3 regions of the Lysinibacillus sp. EB106-09-02-XG168 genome follow, and region 3 is predicted to be linked to each of the others. Evidence: riboswitches for the same ligand, from Rfam matches in the RefSeq annotation. Region 3 holds a riboswitch; each other region holds the start of a gene.

Region 1 (9,803 bases), 2.0 Mb from region 3:
ATTTCCGAATGGGGGAACCCACTACGTTTAATCGCGTAGTATCTTGACGTGAATACATAGCGTCTTGAAGGCAGACCCAGGGAACTGAAACATCTAAGTACCTGGAGGAAGAGAAAGAAAAATCGATTCCCTGAGTAGCGGCGAGCGAAACGGGAAGAGCCCAAACCAAGAGGCTTGCCTCTTGGGGTTGTAGGACACTCTATACGGAGTTACAAAAGAGCGAGTTAGATGAAGCGACTTGGAAAGGTCCGCCAGAGCAGGTAAAAGCCCTGTAGTCGAAAGTTCGTTCTCTCCTGAGTGGATCCTGAGTACGGCGGAACACGTGAAATTCCGTCGGAATCCGGGAGGACCATCTCCCAAGGCTAAATACTACCTAGTGACCGATAGTGAACCAGTACCGTGAGGGAAAGGTGAAAAGCACCCCGGAAGGGGAGTGAAAGAGATCCTGAAACCGTGTGCCTACAAGTAGTTAGAGCCCGTTAATGGGTGATAGCGTGCCTTTTGTAGAATGAACCGGCGAGTTACGATTACGTGCGAGGTTAAGCTTTAGAAGGCGGAGCCGCAGCGAAAGCGAGTCTGAATAGGGCGAAATAGTACGTGGTCGTAGACCCGAAACCAGGTGATCTACCCATGTCCAGGGTGAAGGTGAGGTAACACTTACTGGAGGCCCGAACCCACGCACGTTGAAAAGTGCGGGGATGAGGTGTGGGTAGCGGAGAAATTCCAATCGAACTTGGAGATAGCTGGTTCTCTCCGAAATAGCTTTAGGGCTAGCCTCGTGATGAGAATACTGGAGGTAGAGCACTGTTTGGACTAGGGGGCCATCCCGGTTTACCGAATTCAGACAAACTCCGAATGCCAGATATTTATACACGGGAGTCAGACTGCGAGTGATAAGATCCGTAGTCAAAAGGGAAACAGCCCAGACCACCAGCTAAGGTCCCAAAGTAATCGTTAAGTGGAAAAGGATGTGGCGTTGCACAGACAACCAGGATGTTGGCTTAGAAGCAGCCATCATTTAAAGAGTGCGTAATAGCTCACTGGTCGAGTGACGCTGCGCCGAAAATGTATCGGGGCTAAACGATTCACCGAAGCTGTGGATTGACATCTACGATGTCAGTGGTAGGAGAGCGTTCTAAGTGCGTTGAAGTCAGATCGGAAGGACTGGTGGAGCGCTTAGAAGTGAGAATGCCGGTATGAGTAGCGAAAGACGGGTGAGAATCCCGTCCACCGTATGACTAAGGTTTCCTGAGGAAGGCTCGTCCGCTCAGGGTTAGTCGGGACCTAAGCCGAGGCCGATAGGCGTAGGCGATGGACAACAGGTTGATATTCCTGTACCACCTCCTCACCGTTTGAGAAATGGGGGGACGCAGTAGGATAGGGTAAGCGCGCTGTTGGATATGCGCGTCCAAGCAGTAAGGCGTGTGTGTAGGCAAATCCGCACACTGTAACGTTGAGCTGTGATGGCGAGTCCGTATGGACGAAGTTCCTGATTTCACACTGCCAAGAAAAGCCTCTATCGAGGTGAGAGGTGCCCGTACCGCAAACCGACACAGGTAGTCGAGGAGAGAATCCTAAGGTGTGCGAGAGAACTCTCGTTAAGGAACTCGGCAAAATGACCCCGTAACTTCGGGAGAAGGGGTGCTCTTGAGCGTGCAAGCGCATGAGAGCCGCAGTGAATAGGCCCAGGCGACTGTTTAGCAAAAACACAGGTCTCTGCAAAACCGTAAGGTGACGTATAGGGGCTGACGCCTGCCCGGTGCTGGAAGGTTAAGAGGAGTGGTTAGCGCAAGCGAAGCTGCGAATTGAAGCCCCAGTAAACGGCGGCCGTAACTATAACGGTCCTAAGGTAGCGAAATTCCTTGTCGGGTAAGTTCCGACCCGCACGAAAGGCGTAACGATCTGGGCACTGTCTCAACGAGAGACTCGGTGAAATTATAGTACCTGTGAAGATGCAGGTTACCCGCGACAGGACGGAAAGACCCCGTGGAGCTTTACTGTAGCCTGATATTGAATTTTGGTACAACTTGTACAGGATAGGTAGGAGCCAGAGATCTCGGAGCGCCAGCTTCGAAGGAGGCGTCGGTGGGATACTACCCTGGTTGTATTGAAATTCTAACCCATGCCCCTTAGCGGGGCAGGAGACAGTGTCAGGCGGACAGTTTGACTGGGGCGGTCGCCTCCTAAAAGGTAACGGAGGCGCCCAAAGGTTCCCTCAGAATGGTTGGAAATCATTCGTAGAGTGTAAAGGCACAAGGGAGCTTGACTGCGAGACCTACAAGTCGAGCAGGGTCGAAAGACGGGCTTAGTGATCCGGTGGTTCCGCATGGAAGGGCCATCGCTCAACGGATAAAAGCTACCCCGGGGATAACAGGCTTATCTCCCCCAAGAGTCCACATCGACGGGGAGGTTTGGCACCTCGATGTCGGCTCATCGCATCCTGGGGCTGTAGTCGGTCCCAAGGGTTGGGCTGTTCGCCCATTAAAGCGGTACGCGAGCTGGGTTCAGAACGTCGTGAGACAGTTCGGTCCCTATCCGTCGTGGGCGTAGGAAATTTGAGAGGAGCTGTCCTTAGTACGAGAGGACCGGGATGGACACACCGCTGGTGTACCAGTTGTCTTGCCAAAGGCATCGCTGGGTAGCTATGTGTGGACGGGATAAGTGCTGAAAGCATCTAAGCATGAAGCCCCCCTCAAGATGAGATTTCCCATTACGCAAGTAAGTAAGATCCCTCAAAGACGATGAGGTAGATAGGTTCGAGGTGGAAGTGTGGTGACACATGGAGCTGACGAATACTAATCGATCGAGGACTTAACCAACATGTTTGAAACATTCAATGAACCGTTTATCCAGTTTTGAAAGAACAATTTCTTTCATATAGGGTTTCAAGATACGAGTAGTTCGAGGAAGCGATGGAGAGAGGGAAGGAGCGTACTTAAGTACGTGACTGACTGAACGACTGAAGCTGACGAAGAAATGCGACGTATATTGAAAGCCGAAAATAGTCTAGTGATGATGGCAAAGAGGTCACACCCGTTCCCATACCGAACACGGAAGTTAAGCTCTTTAGCGCCGATGGTAGTTGGGGGCTTCCCCCTGTGAGAGTAGGACGTCGCTAGGCATTATACCCAGGAGGATTAGCTCAGCTGGGAGAGCACCTGCCTTACAAGCAGGGGGTCGGCGGTTCGAGCCCGTCATCCTCCACCATTTTTTTATCAAGCACTCTATTATCGCGGGGTGGAGCAGTGGTAGCTCGTCGGGCTCATAACCCGAAGGTCGTTGGTTCAAATCCGGCCCCCGCAACCAAAATGGTCCCGTGGTGTAGCGGTTAACATGCCTGCCTGTCACGCAGGAGATCGCCGGTTCGATCCCGGTCGGGACCGCCATTTTTTTTTGCCGGTGTAGCTCAGTTGGTAGAGCAACTGACTTGTAATCAGTAGGTCGTGGGTTCGACTCCTATCGCCGGCATCATCCCTTGGAGGGGTAGCGAAGAGGCTAAACGCGGCGGACTGTAAATCCGCTCCTTAGGGTTCGGCGGTTCGAATCCGTCCCCCTCCACCATTTTTAGGGGCATAGTTCAACGGTAGAATAGAGGTCTCCAAAACCTTTGGTGTGGGTTCGATTCCTACTGCCCCTGCCAGGTTTCTAGGTACTCGTTATCAAACACTACTGTGATTATATATAGTGGCGATTGTGGCGAAGTGGTTAACGCACCGGATTGTGGTTCCGGCATTCGTGGGTTCGATTCCCATCAGTCGCCCCATTTTAATAATTGGGGTATAGCCAAGCGGTAAGGCAACGGATTTTGATTCCGTCATGCCTAGGTTCGAATCCTAGTACCCCAGCCATTCATTTTTTAATAGGAGCCATTAGCTCAGTTGGTAGAGCATCTGACTTTTAATCAGAGGGTCGAAGGTTCGAGTCCTTCATGGCTCATCAGTTTTTATAAATGCGCCCGTAGCTCAATTGGATAGAGCGTCTGACTACGGATCAGAAGGTTATGGGTTCGACTCCTGTCGGGCGCGCCAAATAAAGCCTAATAGTATCGGAATGTAGCTCAGCTTGGTAGAGCACTTGGTTTGGGACCAAGGGGTCGTAGGTTCGAATCCTGTCATTCCGACCATCTTTCCTAACAAGGGGCCTTAGCTCAGCTGGGAGAGCGCCTGCCTTGCACGCAGGAGGTCAGCGGTTCGATCCCGCTAGGCTCCACCATTTATATATTACGGAGGTATACCCAAGTCTGGCTGAAGGGATCGGTCTTGAAAACCGACAGGCGGGTAACACCGCGCGGGGGTTCGAATCCCTCTACCTCCTCCATATTTTTTCGGGTCAGTAGCTCAGTTGGTAGAGCATTAGATTGAAGCTCTAAGTGTCGGCGGTTCGATTCCGTCCTGACCCACCATTTGCGGGTGTAGTTTAATGGTAAAACCTCAGCCTTCCAAGCTGATGTCGTGAGTTCGATTCTCATCACCCGCTCCAAAATAATGGGCCTATAGCTCAGCTGGTTAGAGCGCACGCCTGATAAGCGTGAGGTCGATGGTTCGAGTCCATTTAGGCCCACCATTATTCCGAAGTAGCTCAGTTGGTAGTAGCACCTGACTGTTAATCAGGTTGTCGCAGGTTCGAGTCCTGCCTTCGGAGCCACGGCCCCTTGGTCAAGTGGTTAAGACACCGCCCTTTCACGGCGGTAACACGGGTTCGAATCCCGTAGGGGTCATCAAGCATGTTGCACATTTGTGTAACATGCTTTTTTTATGCCAATTAAAAGCTAAAAAGGATCACCCTTTGTGTTAAGGAAGTTTTATTTCTAATGGTCGTGTAATAACGTCTATTCCTAAGTATTGCGAAGGGCTTAATCATGATAAATAAAATCGAACTTGCAACTGAAGATATCTCTTGTATAACCAATTTTTACATACAAAAAGGCTTTGTCCTCTATAATCCCCCGAAATTCTCATAATAGCACTTGAAGCGAAGGTGTCTATCTTTTCCCTAATCCCTCAAAATGATAAGAAATATTGAACAAAGTATTTCATATATAAAATATGTATGTTTTTTTGCAGATTTTTTCGTGGTGATAATAGTTCCATTCCTCTAATATGAGGGTAGATGGAGGAGTTCGATATGAATTTACATGAAGTACAACGATTTTTAGAACTTTATCAAGTAGAGCAAAACGAGTCAAAAACATGGCTAGAAAATAGATTACAGTATATTAAAACAACTGGAGAATATACACCGACAACGGAAGAACTAATCTTTGGTGCACAAGTCGCGTGGCGTAATAGTAATAAATGTATTGGTCGATTGTTTTGGCAATCGCTGCATGTTAAAGATGCCCGTGATCTTTCACATGAAGAGGATATCTTCAACGCTTTGCTTAAACATATTCAATACGCAACAAACGATGGGAAAATTCGTCCGACAATAACGATTTTTGCACCAGGGCGAGTTCGTATATGGAATCATCAGCTAATCCGCTATGCTGGCTATGAAACGGAATCTGGAATCGTTGGTGATCCGCATTCCGTTGCGTTTACAAAAGTATGTGAATCACTTGGCTGGCAAGGTGAGAGAACAGCATTTGATGTGCTTCCGCTTGTCGTACAGGTGGATGACAGAGAGCCACAAGTGTTTTTGATCCCTGACGAATATGTACTAGAGGTACCGATTCGCCACCCAGAATCTTCTCAAGTAGAAAAGCTAGGATTAAAATGGTATGCAGTGCCGATTATTTCGAGCATGCGCTTCCAAATGGCAGGTATCGACTTTGAGGCAGCTCCATTCAATGGTTGGTATATGGGTACAGAAATCGGGGCACGTAATTTAGCAGATCATGAGCGCTATAATATGCTACCTGCTATAGCAGAAATTTTTAACCTTGATACAACTAAACAGGCTTCTCTATGGCGTGACCGAGCATTAGTTGAGCTGAATATGGCCGTTCTACATTCTTTTAAAAAAGATGGTGTGAGCATTGTAGATCATCATACAGCTGCACAGCAATTTAAATTGTTTGAGGACTCAGAAACAGCAGCAAATCGAGAGGTTACAGGCAATTGGACATGGTTGATTCCACCTCTTTCGCCAGCTACAACTCATATTTATCACAAGCCTTATGTTAATGTTTACAATACACCTAACTATTTTTATCAGAAACCACCTTATTGAAAGAGAAAGGCAGCTCACGTTAACTTATTTCAGCGAGTGTCCACACCTGCTGAGATAAGATTATGAGCTACCTTTTTTAATTTATATATTCATTTTTAGAAGCTCTAAATGAACATAAGAAGAGTATGAGTGCTACGACAACAAATAACCAACCAGTAATATCCCAGCCACCAAATATATCATGTAAATAACCGAATAAGATTGGACCGATTGCGGCTAATAAATACCCTAATGATTGTGCAAAACCTGATAAATCAGCTGCCTCAAAAGCTGTACGGGTACGTAATGTAAAGAACATCATTGCTAATGAGAATGAAGCTCCTCCGGCTAAGCCTAGTAGCACCATCCAAAGTATAGCGAGGTTGGTCCATTCCATTACTAGTCCGATAAAGCCAATTAAGTAAAATGCCGTAAACATGAATACGAGAGGTCGCTGAGATATCATTTTACTAGCGATAATAGGCACAGCTAAGGCCATTGGGACTTGTGAAAATTGCATGATGGAAAACATCCATCCTGCACGATCTGCAGCTAATCCTTGTGCTATATATATTTCAGGAATCCAAGCAGCAGTTGTATAGAATAATAACGACTGAAATCCCATAGCTCCCGCTACTGCCCAAGTAACAGGTGATTTCCATAAAGGTGTACGCTCTTTCGTAGATTTAACATTAGGCTCAGGCTTATTAAATTTCAACTGTGGAATCCAAATTAAAATGGTTAACGCTACAAGAACAAGTGCGACTGCAAGTGCACCTTGCCAGCCAATGGATGAATGGGCAACAGGATAGCTAATGCCAGCGCCGAGCCCAGCTGTCAAATTCATCGACATAGTGAAAAATGCCATAAGCAAACCTACGTGATAAGGAAACTTCAATTTAAGTAATCCTGGAATAAGTACGTTACCAAATGAAATGGCTATACCAATTAGCGCAGTGCCAAATACGAGCAAACTAGTTGTGCCGAGGGAGCGTAGTACAATCCCTAATGCCAAAAGAATAGTCGATAAAAATAATGTTAGTTCTAGCCCGATTTTACGTGCGACAATTGGTACAAAAGGTGAGATAATTGCAAATGCTAGCAATGGGATTGTTGTTAGAAAGCCCGCTAATGCATAGGATATGCCGAGGTCTTCTCGGATAAAGGAAATAATAGGTCCAACAACTGTTAGCGGCATCCGTAATGTCGAGGCAATACAAATTACGCCGATCACTAGTAATAAGGTTGTACCTTTCCAGTTAATTTTCCTGCTAGGATAAGTATCGGTATGTTCATGAGTAGTCAAATAAATCCCCCCCTGTTAGAACAATTATGATTGAACCACTATACCACTTTATCACAACAATAAAAATAGTTGAAAATTCGCAAAATATAGAATGTTATTCGAGTTATTGAAATGCCATAAGTCATATGTTAGAATAATATTCATCATAAATTTAATAATATGCCTCATGTTTATATTGAGGTAGAGGTCGCGGTATTTAAGAGTATGCTAATGGAAATGACAAGCATTTAAGATATTAGTTGAAAGGAAATACTGCCGAAGTGTGAGGGGACTTGAAAACCTCATGCTGGGGCTGTCTCCGAAAGGAACAGAACTGTCACGTTTGGATAACGTGTTGAGCTATCATTTTGAAAGAACAGAGGATTTACTTAGCCATCACTGCCGTTCATGTGATGGCATTTTTTTCGCCTCTTAAAAGGAAGGAAGTTAAATTGTGAGTGAAATTAAAGTCAATCAGCTCGGCCATAAAGCGCCAAAGTTGAAAAAAGAATTAAAAAGCCGTCACATTACAATGATTTCATTAGGCGGTACAATCGGTACAGGATTGTTTTTAGCTAGTGGTGGTGCCATTGCACAGGCAGGCCCTGGCGGTGCGCTTCTTGCTTATGCATTAATCGGTATCATGGTTTATTTTTTAATGACAAGCTTAGGCGAAATGGCAGCCTATATGCCATCATCGGGCTCATTTAGTACGTATGCTACAAAATTTGTGGATCCAGCTCTAGGCTTTGCACTTGGTTGGAACTATTGGTACAACTGGGCAATTACAATTGCGGCAGAAATTTCTGCTGTATCATTGATTATGAAATATTGGTTCCCAGATAGCTCATCAGCACTTTGGACTGTTTTATTTATTGTTGTTGTTTTAACGTTCAATCTATTATCGGTAAAAAGCTATGGTGAAAGTGAATATTGGTTTGCCATGATAAAGGTTGTAACTGTAATCATTTTTATTATCATCAGTTTCTTAATGATATTTGGTATTTTAGGAGGAAACGCTCCGGTAGGCTTTACGAATTTCTTTGTTAGTGATGGACCATTCCACGGTGGTTTCCTTGCTACATTTGGTATTTTCTTAGCTGCGGGATTCTCGTTCCAAGGAACAGAATTACTTGGAATAACAGCAGGTGAAACAGATGATCCTGGTAAAAATATTCCGAAAGCTGTTAAGTCCGTTTTCTGGCGAATTCTTTTATTTTATATTTTAGCGATCGGTGCAATTGGTCTGTTGATTCCGTTTACAGACGCACGTTTGCTATCTGAAGATATCGCTGTTTCACCGTTTACACTGGTGTTCGATAATTTAGGAATTGCCTTTGCCGCATCATTGATGAATGCTATCATTCTAACGGCAATGCTGTCAGCAGGGAATTCAGGGCTGTACGCATCTTCTCGTATGCTTTGGCAATTAGCAGTAGATGGACATGCACCGAAATTTTTCACTAAACTAAGCCGTCGAGGTATTCCAATTTACGCATTACTGGCGACTTTAGCTGTAGGCTCTCTAGCATTTTTAGCTTCATTCTTTGGTGATGGTGTGGTCTACATGTGGCTTCTAAATGCCTCTGGGATGTCAGGCTTCATTGCTTGGCTAGGAATTGCATTTAGCCATTACCGTTTCCGTCGAGCGTTCGACGTACAGGGCTTAGATCCGAAATTGTTGCCGTATAAAGCAAAACTATTCCCATTCGGTCCGCTATTTGCTTTTACGGTTTGTATGATTGTTGTTATTGGACAAAACTACAATGCCTTTTTGGGTGGTTCAGTAGATTGGTACGGAGTTCTTGTCTCGTATATCGGTATTCCACTGTTCCTACTGTTATGGCTTGGCTATAAAATTAAGCATAAAACGAAAATGCTTCCGCTTGAGCAATGTGATTTAAAGCTGGAAGACTAATATTAAAGCTGCTCTATAATCCATTGAATGATGGTTTATGGAGCAGCTTTTTTACTATTTCGCAAAATATCTATGAAACGAAAACGAAAAAATGGTAAATTAAGGTTTATAGCCGAAAGTTGTGGATGACGTTTTTAAAAATATACGCTCTGTATATTAGGTGATTTCCGTTCCGGCTGGGTGCCCCCAGGAAAGCGCCCGGCCGGAACGGAAATCAACCACACGTAAAAGCTTAATAGGTGAAGACAAATAATCAGAGGAGGGAGAAAGATGATAGACTATCCATTTTTACAAAACAGATTAAAAAAAGAAAAGATTAATACCTTTTTGATTAATAGTCACGGTAAAACGACATTTCGATACTATAAAAACAAGAAACAACAACAGAAGCTTCATAAAATTAATTCTTGTACAAAGAGTATTCTTTCAATTCTATTTGGTATTGCAATT
Region 2 (9,803 bases), 1.3 Mb from region 3:
ACAGCGGTTGGTTTTTCTAATTTAACGGAACATGGTGGTTTCTTCCCGAACGGATCAATGGGATTGATTTCTGCAATGCTTGTAGTTATTTACTCTTATGGTGGTACTGAAATTATTGGTATTACATTAGCTGAAACGAAAAATCCTGAAAAAGTAGTGCCAAAAGCTGTTCGCAGTACATTAGTACGTATTGTAACTTTTTATTTAGTTCCTTTCTTTATTATCGTTAGCTTGATTCCTTGGAATGAAGTAAACGGGGTGCCGGAAAGTCCGTTTGTGATGGTCTTTAAAATGGTTGGGGTTCCTGGTGCTGACCATATTATGAATGCTGTTGTTTTACTCGCAATTATTTCGTCAATGAACTCGGGGCTTTATGGTTCATCGCGAGTTTTGTATACACAAGCTGTAGACGGGCGTGTTCCTAAAATCTTTGCATATTTATCAAAAAGAAAAGTTCCGGTATATGCCATATTAATGTGTACCTTTGCTTTATATATAGCTGTAATATTTTCTTTATTTGCGGGAAGCAGAACTTTTGATTTCCTAATGGGTTCACTTGGATATACTGTGTTATTTATTTGGCTAATTATTGCGATTGCACATCTGAAATCGCGTAAAAAACAGCCGGAAAAAACAAGTACCTATGCAGTAAAATGGTTTCCTTACACAACTTGGATAGCTATTATTGCGTTAAGTGCAATCCTAATTGGTATTATTTTCACAACATCTATTATCGTCACAGGTATTACTTTAGCTATTTATCTCTTTATTACGTTAACCTATGTCTTTAAAGGTCGTTTTCAAGAAGATTAGGCTACACTAAAAATGAACTTAATGTCTTATTCGACCTAAATTTTCATAAATTATGCATACTAGGCAGATTGTTCGCTCAAGAGAATTTATCCATGCTATACTACAAACATAGTAAGTTTAAGGAGGATTTCAAATGGCAATTGTACATGCAACAGATGCAACTTTCCAAGATGATATTAAAGAAGGGTTAGTACTAGTAGACTTTTGGGCTGCTTGGTGCGGACCTTGTAAAATGATTGGACCAGTTCTTGAAGAAATGGATGCTGCAGGTAGTGCGGCTAAAATTGTAAAAGTAGATGTAGATAACAACCAAGGTACTGCAGCACAATACCAAATTATGTCTATCCCATCTTTACTACTTTTCAAAGACGGTGAATTAGTAGACAAAACTGTTGGTTTCCAACCAAAAGAAGCGTTAGAAGCATTTATCGCAAAACATGCTTAACTTCTTTCAGCAAATGTCTCTTGTGCCGAAAGCGTAGCGACAGGTACAGAAGTCTCCCAATTACATAGGATGAGACGAATGCCAATTTAAGTTTTTTTCAGGAGTGTCCAAACACCCGCTGAAAGAGTTAAAGCCTCCGGCGGATGTCATGGAATCGGAAAGGAGTGCTTAGGGGATGTTAGCCTAAATTCATCGCTTCCATGCGAAAACGGCTAACTGACCTGCATCGGTAAAAACGCCACGTCCTGTGGCATTACCGAAATGACCGACATTGTGTCGGCCCTCGTGCAGGCCTAAGCACAAAGCCGATTCCGGACGCAATTATGCCGAGGCACAATTGATTCTGTAAGAAAAAAAGAGTCGAGCCATCAATAGATGTGCTTGGCTTTTTTTCGTTATATAATAAAGAGAGAGCTATGGATAGGGCAATGTGGTGTGCAAAGCTCTATAAAAAGGAAAGAACGCTAGTTTTAACAAAAAGGGGGGCAGGTAGGCGATGAATGATTTAATTAAACGAAAGCTTAAAATTTTACCAGATCAGCCTGGCTGCTATTTGATGAAAGATCGACAAGGTACTATTATTTATGTCGGGAAAGCAAAAGTACTGAAAAATCGAGTACGCTCGTATTTTACTGGTACGCATGAAGGGAAAACGCAGAGACTTGTAAGCGAAATAGAAGATTTTGAGTACATTGTGACATCCTCCAATATCGAGGCATTAATTTTAGAGCTTAATCTTATAAAACTACATGACCCGAAATACAATGTTATGTTGACGGATGATAAAACGTATCCGTATTTAAAAATTACAAATGAAAAACATCCACGACTTATTACAACACGAAAAGTGAAAAAGGATAAGGCAAAATATTTTGGTCCATATCCAAATGCGTATGCAGCAAGTGAGACGAAAAAGCTGCTAGATCGTTTATATCCTCTTCGAAAATGTGTACAACTTCCTTCAAAGGTTTGTTTGTATTATCACATGGGGCAATGTCTAGCTCCTTGTGTGAAAGAGATTGATGTTGACACTTACAACGATATGATTGAAGATATGACAAAATTTTTAAATGGTGGGGTTGAAGAAGTTAAAAAAGAGCTAGAGGTAAAGATGCTAGCTGCCGCAGAAAATTTAGAGTTTGAGCGTGCAAAGGAATTTCGCGATCAAATTGCACATATTGATACAGTCATGCAAAAACAAAAAATCGTATCAAGTGATACAACTAACCGCGATGTATTTGGTTATGCAGTTGAGAAGGGCTGGATGTGTGTGCAAGTTTTCTTTGTCCGTCAAGGAAAGCTGATTGAGCGAGATGTCTCGATATTTCCGATTTATCAAGATGCAGAAGAGGAATTTTTAACGTTCGTTGGGCGCTTTTATGACAAGTTAGAGCATATTAAGCCTAAAGAAATTTTTATCCCTCAATCTATTGATTCGGATATTTTAACGGAATTATTAGAAGTGAAGGTACTTACACCAAAACGAGGGCAAAAAAAAGAGCTTGTTGATTTAGCGATTAAAAATGCTGAAATTGCTGTAGCAGCGAAGTTCCAGCTTATTGAACGTCAGGAAGAACGCACAATAGGAGCATGTGAGGCGCTCGGTGATGCTATGGGCATTTCTGTGCCTTTACGGATCGAAGCTTTCGATAATAGTCATATGCATGGAACAGATGCTGTATCTGCAATGGTTGTATTTATCGATGGAAAACCTGCAAAGAAGGAGTATCGAAAATACAAAACACGTACAGCTGCCAAGCACGATGATTACGGGGCAATGCAGGAAGTGATCCGTCGTCGCTATATACGGGTATTAAAGGAAGGTCTACCTTTACCAGATTTAGTACTAATTGATGGTGGGAAGGGGCAAATGGAAGTCGCGCGGGAAGTATTAGAGGATGAGCTCGGCCTTGTCATTCCAATTGCCGGATTAGCAAAAGATGACAAGCATAATACATCTCAGCTCCTATTTGGTGATCCACCTGAAGTAATTGCATTAAAGCGCACAAGTGATGGCTTCTATTTACTGCAACGAATTCAAGACGAAGTACACCGCTTTGCTATTACTTTCTTACGACAGCAGCACGAGAAGCATGCTATACAATCTGTCCTCGACCAAATAGAGGGAGTTGGTCCAAAGCGAAAACAGCAATTACTTAAGCATTTTGGCTCTGTCAAAAAAATTCGTGAGGCAAGTATGCAAGCCTTACAGGAAGCGGGGATGCCAGCTAGTCTAGCTAGCAATATTCATACTTATTTTCATTCAGCAGAAAATACTACCTCTGAAGGGTAAATGAGATGAATGTAAATGGAATTCCTTTTCGGTGGGTGTCCAAACATCTGTACCTGTCGCTACACTTTCGGTACAAAAGACATTTGCTGAATGAAAATAGAGCCTCCGACGGATGTCATGGAATCAGAAAGGAGTTCTGAGGGGATGTTAGCCTAAAACCATCGTATCCATACGATAACGGCTAACTGACTTGCATCGGTAAAAATACCATTTCTTGTGGTATTACCGAAATGACCGACTTCGTGTCGGCCCTCGTGTTGTTGCTATTGCTTCGCTTTCGCACAAAAAAACATCTGAAGACCTAAGCACAAAGTCGATTTCGGACGTATTATTTATCTGCGCGAAAGCAAAGCGACAGCGGCAATTACGCCAAGGCGAAATTGATTTTAAACAAGAGAAATTGTCAAAGGATTAGACGTATGCTAAGGTTTGTATATAACATAGCTATTCAATATAGCGATTTCATACACAGCATCTTAGTTAATAAGTAGTTTCTACTTATTAAATTGGAAATTCCTTCACTAAGATTCAATTAAATACAATCACTATTTAGTGATGATAGAGGTGCAAGGTTCAAGAGTAGTACATACGAGGACGAACAAGTCCAGTGAAAGTGTATGAAAGGGGAACTTGCCGAAGTGGAGCATCGTTGTTTCCGATGCTGTGCTGGTTTTACATTTAAGAGATGTAAGACTGTCGATTCTAAACGTTTCGGAGAGCTATCACACATGCGCAAGTTACTTTTATTGTACATGTTATAGGCAGCTTTCACGTTATGTGAGAGCTGCCTTTTTAGATTTCTCGAAACAACATTTTTTCAAGGCTGTTACTCTTACCTAAGAGTTGAAGGGTGTTATTTGCTTTTGCGATGTTTTTTTGTGAAAAGCTGCAAAATTATATAGCTACTTTATTATCAGCGAAATGATTAAATACGAAGGAGAATGAAAAGGATGGAGAGAATTGTGATGAAATTTGGTAGTGCTGCATTAGCATCAACTGAACACATACAAGATGTTGCAAAAAAGGTGATTGCAGAAAAGGAAAGTGGTTTTGATATTGTCGTTGTCACTACAGCAATGAGAGGGACGTCTAAAGAATTAGCAAAAATGGCTTGTAATCTATTAGACAAGGCGTCTAAACGTGAACTAGACACACTATTGTCAACAAGCTCACAACTATCAAGTGCATTAGTGGCAATTGCTTTGCAGGAAGAAGGTTACGATGCAGTGTCATTAACAGGCTGGCAGGCAGGTATTCAAACCGATGCGGTGTATGGCAATGCACGAATTAATGAGATAGAAGCTAGTCGAATAGAAGAACAGTTTACTCAGGGGAAAATCGTCGTCGTTGCAGGGGAACAGGGGATCAATAACTCACGGAATATTACGACGCTTGGTAAAGGTGGTGCGGAGACGAAGGCTTTAGCTATTGCTGCAGCATTAGAGGCGAAGTGCGTAGATATTTATACGAATGTGGATGGTGTCTATACAGCTGATCCAAGTCAGATTGCTAGGGCACAAAAGTTAAAAGAAATTTCCTATGATGAAATGCTAGAGCTATCAAACTTAGGATCACAAATTTTACACCCACGCGCTGTAGAAATAGCAAAGAAGTATCAAATCCCAGTTACCATTCGGTCAAACGAAAAAGATACAGAAGGTACTTTATTGAAGGAGGAAGTTAAAATGGAGAAAAATTTAATTGTACGTGGTGTTGCCTATGAGTCAGACGTTATTCGCCTAACGGTAGGGTATGATGCTTATTCTAATGCTTCGTTAGCAGATATGTTCACAATACTTGCAGAAAATCGCATAAACGTTGATATAATCGTACAAGCAATAATTGATGGCTTAAAGCCGACTGTATCATTTACTATTTTAAAAGAGGAGTTCGCGGATGCATTACGTGTCCTAGAAGATAGTAAAGTATCACTAGGGTTTAGTTTTGCTGATTTTGAAATCGGTTTAGCGAAAGTCTCTATTATTGGCTCAGGAATGGCATCTAATCCGGGGGTGGCAGCCCGTATGTTTGATCGTTTACGTCGTGAAGATATCCTTGTAAAAATGGTAAGTACTTCTGAAATAAAAGTATCCGTCGTTGTTCCTCAGGACGAAATGGTTCGCGCAGCAAATGCTTTACATGACGAATTTAATTTAGAACAAGCGCTTTACATATAAAATGAAAGGGATGTGTCATTAAATGGCACATCTCTTTTTGTTTACATTAATTTCATACTTTATCCAATTTCATTGTTATATAATAAAATGTGACATGTTTTTCCAAAAGGGAAGGTGGGAGTTAATATGGAGTTATTCGGTTTATTTCAAAAGCCAGTGGATGAAAGCGTTGAGCAACACAACGATTTAGAAATACAAATATTAAAAAAGCGAATTCTGGAATTAGAACTTGAGCAGGACAGTATTGATGTGAAAAATGCGATTTTAGACTTTGTACTGGCGCATATGGAGTTAATTAATTTTCAAACGGCTCTAAAGGTTCAAAATGTCTCAACAAGTGTAGGGGATATTTCAGCAATGAGTGAAGAAATGTCGTCAAATACAGAAGAGATACTTGCAGTTGAGCAAAATGTTAATGCAAACATTCAAGAAATCAAGCAGCATTCATTACTCCTTGTAGAGGAAATGGAATCGTCCATTATAAAAGGTGAACTGGTTCAGGAGTTGTTGTCTAAAGGAGCTCATTCAACAGAGCAGTTGTATAATGAAATTACTAAAATGGATGATATCGGTAAAGGTGTAACTGGGATTGCTGATCAAACACAACTACTATCCTTAAATGCCTCTATTGAAGCTGCACGTGCTGGTGAGCATGGAAAAGGATTTAATGTTGTTGCGATGGAGGTAGGGAAGTTAGCTAACAGCTCGAAAGGTTCATTGCAAGAAATGACGAAGATTCGATCAGTCATTGATAAGAAACTACATAATACAATAACAAATATTAAAGAAGTTGAACATTATTTAACGGACTTTTTAAGTATCATGAAGAACAATATTACTAATTTGACTGTAACGAGTAAAAATATTAAAGAAGCAGCACATGGCATTGATCAAATAACAATCGCATCAGAAGAAAATGTAATAGCTGTAGGACGTTTAGCGGAAACAACGAAGGAATTATCTCATACTAGTGACTTCTCGGATATAATACAAAATCAAGTATCTGAAATGTTAAAAGCTATCGCCCCTACAATCCGTAAGCCTAAAGAGCAAACGGTAGTTAGCCAATTGGCTGCAAGGTTAATGGATCATGCAAGCTTTTTACGAAATGCTATACAAAAGGCTGGCCATAAAGAAATTATAAAAACGCATCATGAATGTAAGTTTGGGGAATGGTATTATGGCCATTTTGAGGAATATCGGAATTTACCAGAATATCTTCATATAGAACAACCTCATGAATTAGTACATATGGCTGCACAAAAATTAGTGAATGAACTGTCAATCAAAAACTTAGAGGAAATGATTCAATTCTCACTAAATATTTTAGAAGCGTTTATTTCGTTAATAGATGTACTTTTAAAAGAAAGACATGCCCAACTATAAATATTAAAAAGGATTGTCATCCATAAATTTGGAATGACAATCCTTTTCGTTTTATTCTGAAGGAACGGTATTCATGATTCGTTCCTTAACGTCCCATTTAACTGTAAATGTAACGTTCTGTTGCTTTTCACATTTTTCATCATAGCATTCAGTTAAATAACCTTTTGCTTGCTGGATTTGTTCAGCTATAAATCCTGCTTCGAGTCTAAAGCTACGAAGACCGATTTGTAACAGTTCAGGATCATTTGTCAACTGGAAAGTACGTCCATCCTTCGATTCCTTGACAAGTTCTAAATTACCCCAGCAGGCATCTGCGAAAAATGCGATAAGTTCATCTTGACTATTACATGGGAACTTCCGTGCTAGGTCTTTTCCTGCCCAGTAAAGAACATCACCTTCATGTTTACCGAGAATGGAAGATAAAATATAATCGCGAATTATCTCATAGCCAAAAGCTGAGATTGTAGGTGATGAAGTGTTTAACATTTAAATCCTTCTTTCTTAGAATTTTCTTATAATTTGACACTGATAAAGTAAAGATAGATTTTTCGAGAAAAAACGACGCATCATGTACTAGATTGTTTCTTTAATAAGGAATACGAAAAACTCTTAGTTGCCTTGACGCTCGTAGCTCTTGAGAGTACAATAAACATGTCATAATATTGTACCATGATGAAATACACAGTCAATGAAGTATCAGTTACAAAATGATGACTTCTTTTGTTGTGATATTTTAAGTACTAAGGGGGGTAACAGTCTTGTCGAAAGATCGAGAGTTTTTATGGCGTCGCTTACATTCTCTACTTGGTATCATTCCAGTAGGTCTGTTTTTAACGATGCACCTGTTAATTAACTTTACAGCAACAGGCGGAGCAGAAAGTTACAACGCAGCTACCGCAAATATGGAAAAGATTCCATTCCTTATCCTAGTTGAATGGATTGTCATCTATATTCCATTAATGTTCCACGCATTTTATGGTGTTTTCATTGCATTCACTGCTACACCGAATACAGGACGTTTCAGCACATACCGTAACTGGATGTACTCATTACAACGTTTCACTGGTGTATTCTTAGTGATTTTCATTGCATGGCATATTTTCCAAACTCGTATTCAAAAAGCATTTGGTACTGAAGTTGATTACGACATGATGGCAAATATCGTTTCTAATCCATTTATGCTTGGATTCTACATTGTTGGTATTATATCAGCAACTTTCCACTTATCTAACGGTTTATGGGCATTCCTAGTAAGCTGGGGTATTACACAATCTCCTCAGTCTCAAAAGATTGCTACTTATGTAACAAACATTATTTTCGTAATTCTAAGTGTAGTTGGTGTGGCTGCTATTTTAGCTTTCGCTTAATGTAATAGAAGCTACTATAGAGCACATGGCAATCATTGCAATTTTTTAAGAGGAGTGAGAAATAATCATGGCGAAAAGCAAAATAATTGTTGTTGGCGGCGGTCTAGCTGGTCTGATGGCAACGATTAAAGCAGCTGAAGTTGGTACTGAAGTTGATTTATTCTCATTAGTTCCTGTAAAACGCTCACACTCCGTATGTGCGCAGGGCGGAATTAATGGTGCGGTAAATACAAAAGGTGAAGGGGATTCTCCTTGGATCCACTTTGATGATACAGTATATGGTGGGGACTTCTTAGCGAACCAACCACCAGTTAAGGGTATGTGTGATGCAGCCCCTGGTATTATTCATTTAATGGACCGTATGGGTGTTATGTTCAACCGTACACCAGAAGGTCTTCTTGATTTCCGTCGTTTTGGTGGTACATTACACCACCGTACAGCATTCTCTGGTGCAACGACTGGTCAACAATTACTATACGCACTAGACGAGCAAGTTCGTTCTCACGAAGTAGCTGGTTTAGTTAACAAATATGAGCACTGGGAATTCCTTGGTGCAATCGTCGATCCTGACGGCGTTTGTCGTGGTATCGTAGCGCAAGATATGCGTACAGAAGAAATTAAATCATTCCGTGCAGACGCTGTTATTATGGCGACTGGTGGCCCTGGTATTATCTTCGGTAAAACAACAAACTCTGTAATTAATACAGGTTCTGCTGCTTCTATCGTTTATCAACAAGGTGCTACTTACGCGAATGGTGAGTTCATTCAAATTCACCCAACAGCTATTCCTGGAGATGACAAAAACCGTCTAATGTCAGAATCAGCTCGTGGTGAAGGTGGCCGTATTTGGACTTATAAAGACGGTAAGCCTTGGTACTTCTTAGAAGAGAAATATCCTGCATATGGTAATTTAGTACCACGTGATATTGCAACACGTGAAATTTTCGACGTTTGTGTAAACCAAAAACTTGGTATCAACGGTGAAAACATGGTATACCTAGATCTTTCTCATAAAGATCCACATGAGTTAGATGTAAAACTTGGTGGTATTATTGAAATCTACGAAAAATTCGTAGGGGATGATCCACGTAAATTACCAATGAAAATTTTCCCAGCAGTTCACTATTCAATGGGTGGATTATGGGTTGACTACAACCAAATGACTGAAATTCCTGGTTTATTTGCTGCAGGTGAATGTGATTACTCTCAGCATGGTGCAAACCGTCTTGGTGCAAACTCATTATTATCTGCTATCTATGGTGGTATGGTTGCAGGTCCAAACGCAGTAGATTATGTTAAACATCTTAAAAAGCATGCTGAAG
Region 3 (9,803 bases):
AAAAAGAGCATCTACAAGAAGTTGCTGAATTAAAAACCTTTAAGCAGGGATAATTAAGTTTAATCAACAAAAAAGGGTGGCTCAGAAATCATCTGAACCACCTTTTGGTTTTCATTCAAACCGATTGAATGAAAACTCGGACTCAATTACGCCAAGGCGAAATTGATTTGCTTATTCAAAATAATCTTTATAGTAGCCACCAATATTACCAGTGTTATCGATAATAAAAACGAACTCTTCTGTTTCATTTTTTACATCATATTGTTGCCCTACTGTTAATACGTTTGAAACTAAATATTTTGATGCATTTGTATGCTTACAAGTAACTGTACGTACCGTTGGAGCATCTTTCCATTTTAAATGTAACATAATCTCTCTACCTCTCTTTACTAGCACGAAGCTAATGTATACAGCTTATTTTATAATATTTTTGTACGCTTGTGGAGAAAAAAACCATAGATGACCATATTTTCTCCGTAACTATCCATTTTTTTAACCATATTAATTTCTCATTGGCGTAATAGGTGCTGTCGCACAGATAAACAATTCGTCTGAGGACATGTCTTAATTCAGTAGATATTTCACTGTAGCTCTCATCCCAATACATGCAAAGATGGGGGTCTGAATGAATGGAGATTACTAATAAAAAAATTTACTTCGAGGTGTTAACATGAGCTTTGGTGGTGTACCGCAATGGTTTTTTATCCTGGCCGTTGCATTTGCAATTTGCTTTATTTTATACGCAGAATGGAATTCTAGAAAATAACTCGGTAAACAAATTAAAAATGTACATTACTAAATTCAATTTTAGTAGTGTACATTTTTTGTCATTCAATTATTATAAGAATTAGACGGACTGCAGCTCAAAAAGTAAGCCTTTCTATCGCTGAATCAATAATTTCTTGACTTTGTGTTGATGAATCCCATACGTTATAGCTTTTTTCTTGCTAACATCCAAGTAATAGAACACTAATTACGGTAAATAGAATACATAATTTTTTCAAAATACTACCTCCATAACTGCATAAATTGACGCTATCAGTGGAAGAAAGTTCCTAGATTGAAGTAGCCCTGATTATATCTAAATCACAAATAAAATACATTGTTACAAATTATATATTGACTATTAATAAAATTCGTTTGGACTCACTTTTTTTAGTTATTCATTACCAAACGCGTAAACTTTTTTATCTTAATGTCCGTTTTAAAAACGCCTTTGTCCGTTCATGCTGAGGGTTTACTAAAACCTGTGTTGGAGGCCCTTCCTCTACAATAACACCTTTATCCATAAAGACAACGCGATCCGCTACTTCTTTGGCAAATTCCATTTCATGTGTAACGATTAACATCGTATTGCCGGAATCCGCTAGCTGCCGCATTACCTTTAAGACTTCACCCACCATTTCTGGGTCAAGGGCTGACGTCGGTTCATCAAACAGCATTACTTCTGGACTCATTGACAATGCTCGTGCAATCGCTACACGCTGTTTTTGACCACCAGATAGCTGTCGTGGCTTCGCATTGACATATTGATCCATACCAACAATTTGCAAATATTTTTGGGCAACTTCATCGGCTTCTGCCTTCGAACGCTTTAATACTTTCATTTGACCAACTGTGCAATTTTTTAAGACATTATGATTATTGAATAAGTTAAATTGCTGGAATACCATACCTAAATGTGTACGGTATTCTTGGATATTATGCTTTTCATCTAAAATATTTTCACCTTTGTATATAATTTGACCGCCACTTGGTGTTTCCAGTAAATTAATGCAGCGTAGTAATGTTGATTTGCCAGAACCTGAAGAGCCGATTAAGCAGACAACCTCGCCCTTTTCTACTTGGAAATTTACATCCTTTAACACTTCGTTACGCCCAAATGATTTACTTAAATGCTCTATTTTAATAACTGTCATTTATTAGCCCCCCTATACTGCTTCTTTCTGTTCTTTTTGGTAGGCATCTGGTCCATCCAGCCGTTTTTCTATATACAGTAAAATTCTTGATGCTGTGAATGTCATGATGAAATAAAGGACACATGCTACGAAGAAAGATTCGAAGTAGCGGAAGTTATTACCTGCAATCGACTTTGTTTGGAAAAATAATTCCGTAACTCCAATAACGTTTAAAACTGCTGTATCTTTAATATTCATAATTAATTGGTTACCTGTAGCAGGCAAAATATTTCGGGCAACTTGTGGTAATACAACATGTAGCATGATTTGAACATGATTCATACCAATAGCCGATGCAGCCTCGTACTGCCCTTGATCAATGGAAACAATTCCACCTCGTACGATTTCTGCCATATAAGCGCCTGTATTTAATGAAACAACTAAAATACCTGCCGTAATAAAGTGCATATTAATACCAAATGCTATATCTAAGCCGAAAAATACAACCATTGCTTGTACAATCATTGGTGTACCACGGAAGAATTCGACATAGCAAGTTAGTATAAAATTAATGAATTTCAAGCTATAAAATTTTACTCCCTTTTTACGAACTTTGATGGTATGCATAATTCCAATGAAAAATCCGATAAGTGCACCAATAATTGTACTAATAATCGAAATAAGTAATGTATAATACGCACCTCGTAAAAACATTTGCCAGTTGTTCTCAACAATAGAAATAATCCATTCAAGACTCATGATGTTCCCCCTAACAACGTCGTGTTGCTTTTTCGTTCAATCGTCTTAGCTATCTACCATTTTCAGTGGGACCCTGTTTCTTTTATCATATGAAACAAGTAGCTTAGACATTATTATTATTTAGAAAGTTTCTATTATATTGATATTGCACGGACTAGTAGCTAGCCCGCGCAATCATATTATTGTGCTGCTGGTTGTTGGTGAATGGCTTCTTCCATAATTTTTTGACGATCATCTTCAGAAATACCTTTTAAGATTTCATTTATCTTCTCAAGGTTTGCATCACCTTTACGTAAACCAACTGCGATCGATGTATTTGAAATGTCTGTATCGAAGCCCTCTTCAAATTTTACATATGCTAATTTATCGTTTGCAGCAGCAGCGGAAATACCTTCTGGACGTTCTGCTACATAACCATCAATTTTTCCAGCTTCTAATGCTACTCGCATTGCTGGGAAGCTATCCATAGCTGTCTGTTTTTTTACATCTTTGATTTGATCAATAACAGTGTAGTTAGATGTATTTAACTGTGAGGTGATTTTAGCACCAGAGAAATCTTGGATAGATGTTACTTTTTCATATTTACTACCTTTTTTAATTACCATTACAAAATCAGACGTATAGTAGTTTTCTGTGAAGTCGATCGTTTGTTTACGTTCTTCAGTAGGTGACATACCTGCAATGATAGCATCGATTTTATTTGATTGTAGAGCTGGTACTAATCCATCCCATTCCAATTTTACGATAACCAATTCTTTTCCTAAGCCTTCAGCTATTTTTTTCGCCATTTGTACATCATAACCGCCTGCATATTCTGCATTATCAGCAATTTTTACTGCGCCATTTGCATCACCTTGCTGCGTCCAGTTAAACGGAGCATAACTAGCTTCCATCCCGATACGGAATTCGCCACCAGCTTCCTCGTTATTCGTATTGCCCCCCTCATTACTAGATGACGACGGCTCCTTCTTGTCACTAGTACCACATGCAGCTAACAAAATTGCAGTCACTACGGTCAACATTACTACTAACCAATTTCTTTTCATGTAAAACTCCCCCTTTTTCTGTAAAAAAAATAAGACAACTGTACTAAAAAAGCCTAAGCTCTGAACTTAGGTCTTACTTTTTCAACAGTTGCCCAAATCCTCACTATAATTCCATCATTCCGAGATAGCACAACCTAGTAAACCTGGAAAAAATCTACTAGGACAGTCCTGCACTTATTCACTGCAGGCCCAGCATAAAAGTACGAGCTCCTTTTACACTTCGGCGATAGTTCCTTCTTCATTGCGTCTTCGCTTGCTTGTACTCAACAATGAACTAATAAATACCGCGCCTCTACCTCACAATGAAAAAACGTGAGGTTTGAATATTTAATTGATTATTAAGATACTACTATAAAACTAACTTATTCGTCAAGATAATTTCATTACTTTTCTGACTAATTACAATATTAGGGTTTTTTATCCTTTTTAAAGAAAATCCGCAAATAATTAATACATAACTTCTTTTTTAATATTTTAGAGAAATTGTAGTTCTGTACAAATAATAGTTTTGTACTATATACATTATTATAGGGAAGCTTTCGCAAAAGTTGGGGTAAGCGATCCGTCGGTTTGGCTTTTTTATACGTCGTTTGGGCTCTTCTTTCCATCATTTCGGACCTTCTATCCGTTGCTTGACTTCCTTTCCACCACTTCGGCTCTTTTATCCGTCGTTTCAGCTGCTTTATCCGTCGCTTGACTTCCTTTCCGTCACTTCACCCTTTTTATCCGTCGTTTCAGCCCTTCTTTCCGTCACTCTGATTACTTTAACCTTCACTTCCTCAAATAATCCACAAAAGAAAAAAACCTTGCGAAACAATGTTCGCAAGGTTTTAGAAACTCAGGAATTAAGAATTTAATAATAAATCTTCTGGGTTTTCAAGTAGTTCTTTAACAGTTTTAAGGAAGCCTACAGAATCTTTACCATCGATAATACGGTGGTCATAAGAAAGTGCTAAGTACATCATTGGGCGAATTTCTACTTCACCATTCACTTCAACTGGACGTTTTTTGATAGTATGCATACCAAGGATACCAGCTTGTGTACCATTCATGATAGGTGTAGACATTAATGAACCGAATACCCCACCATTTGTAATTGTGAATGAGCCACCTTGAAGATCAGCTAAACCTAATTTTTTGTCGCGTGCTTTTTTCGCTAAGTCTGCAATTGAATCTTCAATTTCTGCAAAGTTTTTGCGGTCAGCGTCACGTACAACTGGTACTACTAAGCCTTCTTCTGTTGATACGGCTACACCGATATCGAAGAAGTTGTTTAAGTGAATTTCATCACCAACGATTTGTGCATTCACATATGGGTATTTTTTAAGTGCTGCAACTACAGCTTTTGTGAAGAATGACATGAAACCAAGTTTAGAGCCAGTTGACTCGAAGAATTGGTCTTTTTTACGAGAACGTAAAGCCATAACGTTTGTCATATCTACTTCGTTGAATGTTGTTAACATTGCTGTAGATTGTTTTACTTCAAGTAAGCGTTTTGCAATTGTTTGGCGACGACGGCTCATTTTTTCAATTGTCACACGTGAATCATCAACAGCTGCTACTGCTTTAGGTGCTGCTGGAGCTGCTTGTGGCGCTGCTACTGGAGCTGTACCATGAGCTGCAACGTCTTGTACACGTACACGGCCTTGCGGATCTACTGGAGATACAGCAGCAAGGTCAATACCTTTTTCACGAGCAAGTTTACGTGCTGCTGGAGACGCGATTACACGCTCACCAGAAGTTTCTACTACAACTGGAGCTGCTGCAACTGGAGCAGGTGCTGCTTGTGGTGCTGCTGGAGCTGGAGCTGCTTCAACTGGAGCTGCTGGAGCAGGTGCTGCACCTTCGCCAGCTTCTACAACTGCGATTACTTGACCTACAAGTACAGTATCTCCTTCTTCAGCTAAAATTTGAGTTAAAACTCCTGCTTCTTCAGAAATGATTTCAGCGTTTACTTTATCTGTTTCAAGTTCAACGATGAATTCACCCTTTTCAACGCGATCGCCCACTTTTTTTACCCACTGTGCGATACTACCTTCTGTAATCGATTCTGCTAATTCAGGGACTTTAATTTCAGCCACTTTCATTTCCTCCTTTAATTAACGTGCATTGGTGCACATCAATGGGCTACTGCCTAAGCAAGTAGCCCGGCTCTCAAAAATATTTAATATGTGATTATTTAACCTTTACAGGCTCAGCAACTGCTTCTTCTACAAGTGCGGCTTGAGCTGCTTTATGAGAATCTGCATCACCTTCAGAAGTTGAGCTCATTGCAGGACGGCCTACATAACGTAGCTTTTTACCTTCTGAAAGGTCGTGTAATGTTTCTAATGCATAATTCCAAGAACCTTGGTTTTTAGGCTCTTCTTGTACCCAAACGATTTCTTTTACATTAGGATACTTAGCAATAATACCAGCAACTTGCTCTTTTGGGAATGGGTAAAGTTGTTCTACACGAGCAATGTGTAGGTGATCGAAGCCTTCACCGTCTTTAATACGGTCTGCGATATCGATCATGACTTTACCTGAACCTAAAACAATGCGCTCTACAGCTTCAGGTTTTGAACCTAGGCCTGGTTGTTCAATTACTTCTTGGAATGAACCATTTGCTAATTGATCAGCATTTGCTGCAGCTAATGGGTGACGAAGTAAGTACTTAGGTGAAACAACCACAAGTGGACGAACGCCTTCTGTACCTAATAATGCTGCTTGACGACGTAATAAGTGGTAGTAGTTACCTGCGTTTGAACAGTTTGCTACGAACCAGTTATTTTCAGCTGACATTTGTAAGTAACGTTCCATACGGCTTGAAGAGTGTTCTGGACCTTGACCTTCATAACCATGTGGTAAAAGGATTACTAAACCAGATTTTTGACCCCATTTAGCACGTGCACCTGAAATAAAGTTATCGAACATAACTTGTGCCATGTTAGCAAAGTCACCAAATTGAGCTTCCCATACTGATAATACATGGCCGTTTTCTAAATTGTAACCATATTCAAAGCCCACTACCCCAGCTTCTGTAAGTGGAGAGTTGTGTACTGTAAATGATGCATTTGCACCTGAAATATGGTGAAGTGGCGTAAATAAATTACCATTGTTTTTGTCATGTAACACTAAGTGACGTTGAGAGAACGTACCACGTTGTGCATCTTGACCTGTAAAACGTACTGGTGTCCCATCTTGAATAATTGTTGCATATGCTAAAGTTTCTGCATGACCCCAGTCGATTTTTGCAGAAGCAAATGCATCACGGCGTTTTTCTAAAATTTTGCCAAGTTTTTTCTGTGGTTCAAAGTTTTCTTCAAACACTAAAAGCTCTTCATTAATTTTTCCTAGACGTTCCACACCAACTGCTGTATCAATTTGTGGGAATTCTACTTTTAATTCTTCTGGCATTTCTAAATGTTTATGTTCATCTTTATCTGCCATTTCTTTTACATGATCATAAGCTGCTTGCATTTCTGCATAAATAGCTTTATCTAATGCAGCTACTTCTTCAGCAGAAACTACACCCTCAGCTACTAATTGAGCACCATATAAAGCACGAATTGGTTCATGTTTAGAAACTAATTTATACGTTTCAGGGTTTGTTACAGTTGGATCATCCGTTTCATTGTGACCATGACGGCGGTAACCCATAAGGTCAACGATAATATCTTTACCGAATTTTTGACGGTAGCTAGCTGCGAAACGACCAACTAAAGCTACAGATTCAGGGCTATCTGCATTTACATGCACGACTGGTACTTCGTAACCTTTTGCAGGGTCTGAAGAGTACACAGATGAACGAGAATCATGTAATTCAGTTGTAAATCCAATCATGTTGTTAGCAATGATGTGGATTGTACCACCAGTAGTGAACCCTTCAGTTTTTGCAAAGTTTAATACTTCTGTTACGATCCCTTGACCTGGGAACGCAGCATCACCATGCACAAGAATTCCTAATCCTTTTGTGCGGTTATGAATAGCTTGCCCTGGTTTAGAAGTGTCATCTTGTGCAGCACGTGCAGTACCTAAAACAACCGGATTTCCTACTTCTAAGTGAGATGGGTTGTAAGCAAGTTTAACATTCATACCAGATTCGCGGTTGTAAGAAGCACCCATGTGGTATTTTACATCACCAGTCCAGCCTTTAGTAATTTCAAGGCGACCATCTTTTGGCATAAATAATTCATTAGAAACATGTGCGAAATCAGAGAACATCATGTCGTATGGTTTATTTAAAATGTGTGTTAACACATTTAAACGACCACGGTGGGCCATACCAATACGTACATTTTCAACGCTATTTGTTTCAGCTGTTTTCAAAATTTCATCGAATAGAACGATTTGAGTATCTAAACCTTCACCAGAGAAACGCTTTTGACCTACAAAAGTTTTATGAATGAACTTCTCGAAGTTTTCAACACGAGTTAAACGGTCTAATAAAGCTTTTTTCTCATTAGAAGCTAATGCTTGTTTAAATGAACCTGTTTCAATTTGTGCTTGAATCCAATCACGTTCTTCTGTTGCTACTACGTGATTATATTCAAATGCTACTTTATCTGTATAAACAGATTTTAAGTAATCGATTGCATCCTTACCATTTTTCACGTTTGCTGGCACATCTTTGAAGAAGACAGCTGCAGGAATTTCAGCTAAATCTGCAGCGCTTAAGTTGAACGCGCTTTCTTCAATTTGAGCTGTTTGTAGTTCACGGTTTTTCAAAGGATAAATATCTGCTGCTAAATGACCGTTTGTACGGATTGCATCTGCTAATTTCACAGCCGCTAACACTTTCTTGTAATCGCCAGCAGGAGCTGCTGCATTACTAGCTACAGCTACTTCACCTTCTACTACTACTGGTGCACCAAATTGTTGGAATAATAATACTAACTCCGGTTCTACTTCTTCAGGAGACTGTAAGAATAAGTCGTATTGCTCCATCACATATCCTAGGTTAGGACCAGAGAAAGCTGACCATGGAGAACTTACAGTTGTAACGTTGTTCGACATGAAAAATGACCTCCAAATTTTGCCTTTCGGCAGTTCCATTAATTAAATTACAATTAATTATATAATATTTTCCCGCTCTTTAAAAGGATGTTTAACACAACATACCCATAAATTAAAGAACGTTTTTTCCATCTCAATCTTACTACTCTTCACAAAAAATACAACTCTTTTTAGCAAATTAAGCAATTTTTTTCCCAAAGGATAGAATAATGAAATAAAGCGTGTATTTTTCTCAATATTTTAGCGGGAATTTCATGAAGAAAACGGTTCCAACATTTTTTCTACTCTTGACTTCTACAGAGCCATTGTATTTTTCAAGTAACATTTTTGTAATACTAAGCCCTAAACCTGTTCCTCCGATTTGACGGTTTCTTGCCTCGTCGACCCGATAGAAACGATCAAAAATAAATGGAATATTTTCTTCCGCTATACCAATCCCATTATCTTCCACACTCATCAATACTTCCTTCCCCGAAACAGCAACTGAAATTTGAATTTCAGGAACTATTTCACAATAACGAATAGCATTTTCTATTATATTGCGAACAATTTGGCTAAGTGCATTTTCTGTTATAAATATCCTCCCTATTTCGCCTTCTTTCGACAGCATTATTCGAGCTTCTGGGTGAAGGAGTCTTATCTCCTCTATAACCGCTTCTATAACAGCAACTGCATCAGCTTCACTATCGATATCTTTTTCCTCACGACGAGCAAGTTCTAGTAATTCTTCGATCATTTTTCGCATGCGTGCAATTTCCGTTAGCGAAGTATCAATAGATTCTTCTAAAATTTCCGGATCATCCTTCCCCCATCTTTTCAAAAGGGATAGATGCCCTTCAATTGCCTGAATAGGCGTTCGTAACTCATGAGAGGCGTCTGCAACAAATTGCTGCTGCTGTGCAAATGATATTTGCAATTCATTCATCATCGCATTGTACATTTTCAATAAATCACCTATCTCATCATGAGACGTGTAAGTTAATTGAATCGGTTCATTAAACCCTTTATCCATAACGGTTTTCATCGATGAACGTAACGAACGTAATGGTTTCATCAAATAATTGGCAAGATAATAGCCAATAGATGCAGATATCAATAATGC

What was found. A riboswitch is a leader RNA that binds a small molecule or an ion and turns the genes downstream of it on or off. The one in region 3 is predicted to bind lysine.
Positions count from the first base shown of each region.
Region 1: it holds a riboswitch for lysine, as region 3 does, so the genes downstream of both, AC3WSO_RS02300 (amino acid permease) here and AC3WSO_RS12045 (transporter substrate-binding domain-containing protein) in region 3, are expected to answer to the same signal.
Region 2: it holds a riboswitch for lysine, as region 3 does, so the genes downstream of both, AC3WSO_RS18340 (aspartate kinase) here and AC3WSO_RS12045 (transporter substrate-binding domain-containing protein) in region 3, are expected to answer to the same signal.

Region 1 is NZ_JBYTDN010000003.1:223,737-233,539, forward strand. It holds rRNA gene AC3WSO_RS02190 (23S ribosomal RNA) at 1-2,819, shown strand, start outside; rRNA gene rrf (5S ribosomal RNA) at 3,006-3,121, shown strand; tRNA gene AC3WSO_RS02200 (tRNA-Val) at 3,132-3,207, shown strand; tRNA gene AC3WSO_RS02205 (tRNA-Met) at 3,232-3,306, shown strand; tRNA gene AC3WSO_RS02210 (tRNA-Asp) at 3,311-3,386, shown strand; tRNA gene AC3WSO_RS02215 (tRNA-Thr) at 3,396-3,468, shown strand; tRNA gene AC3WSO_RS02220 (tRNA-Tyr) at 3,478-3,561, shown strand; tRNA gene AC3WSO_RS02225 (tRNA-Trp) at 3,567-3,640, shown strand; tRNA gene AC3WSO_RS02230 (tRNA-His) at 3,688-3,763, shown strand; tRNA gene AC3WSO_RS02235 (tRNA-Gln) at 3,774-3,848, shown strand; tRNA gene AC3WSO_RS02240 (tRNA-Lys) at 3,864-3,936, shown strand; tRNA gene AC3WSO_RS02245 (tRNA-Arg) at 3,952-4,028, shown strand; tRNA gene AC3WSO_RS02250 (tRNA-Pro) at 4,047-4,123, shown strand; tRNA gene AC3WSO_RS02255 (tRNA-Ala) at 4,137-4,212, shown strand; tRNA gene AC3WSO_RS02260 (tRNA-Ser) at 4,225-4,317, shown strand; tRNA gene AC3WSO_RS02265 (tRNA-Phe) at 4,327-4,402, shown strand; tRNA gene AC3WSO_RS02270 (tRNA-Gly) at 4,406-4,479, shown strand; tRNA gene AC3WSO_RS02275 (tRNA-Ile) at 4,487-4,563, shown strand; tRNA gene AC3WSO_RS02280 (tRNA-Asn) at 4,568-4,644, shown strand; tRNA gene AC3WSO_RS02285 (tRNA-Glu) at 4,646-4,717, shown strand; gene AC3WSO_RS02290 (nitric oxide synthase oxygenase) at 5,125-6,171, shown strand; gene AC3WSO_RS02295 (CynX/NimT family MFS transporter) at 6,248-7,456, opposite strand; lysine riboswitch at 7,630-7,806, shown strand; gene AC3WSO_RS02300 (amino acid permease) at 7,890-9,353, shown strand; gene AC3WSO_RS02305 (serine hydrolase domain-containing protein) at 9,624-9,803, shown strand, end outside.
Region 2 is NZ_JBYTDN010000003.1:3,587,148-3,596,950, reverse strand. It holds gene AC3WSO_RS18355 (amino acid permease) at 1-813, shown strand, start outside; gene trxA (thioredoxin) at 947-1,258, shown strand; gene uvrC (excinuclease ABC subunit UvrC) at 1,755-3,551, shown strand; lysine riboswitch at 4,103-4,281, shown strand; gene AC3WSO_RS18340 (aspartate kinase) at 4,502-5,728, shown strand; gene AC3WSO_RS18335 (methyl-accepting chemotaxis protein) at 5,855-7,114, shown strand; gene AC3WSO_RS18330 (YslB family protein) at 7,166-7,600, opposite strand; gene AC3WSO_RS18325 (succinate dehydrogenase cytochrome b558 subunit) at 7,873-8,481, shown strand; gene sdhA (succinate dehydrogenase flavoprotein subunit) at 8,549-9,803, shown strand, end outside.
Region 3 is NZ_JBYTDN010000003.1:2,272,287-2,282,089, reverse strand. It holds gene AC3WSO_RS12065 (toxic anion resistance protein) at 1-53, shown strand, start outside; gene AC3WSO_RS12060 (DUF6501 family protein) at 172-369, opposite strand; gene AC3WSO_RS12055 (amino acid ABC transporter ATP-binding protein) at 1,188-1,919, opposite strand; gene AC3WSO_RS12050 (amino acid ABC transporter permease) at 1,932-2,657, opposite strand; gene AC3WSO_RS12045 (transporter substrate-binding domain-containing protein) at 2,837-3,703, opposite strand; lysine riboswitch at 3,821-4,006, opposite strand; gene odhB (2-oxoglutarate dehydrogenase complex dihydrolipoyllysine-residue succinyltransferase) at 4,549-5,784, opposite strand; gene AC3WSO_RS12035 (2-oxoglutarate dehydrogenase E1 component) at 5,879-8,701, opposite strand; gene AC3WSO_RS12030 (HAMP domain-containing sensor histidine kinase) at 8,934-9,803, opposite strand, start outside.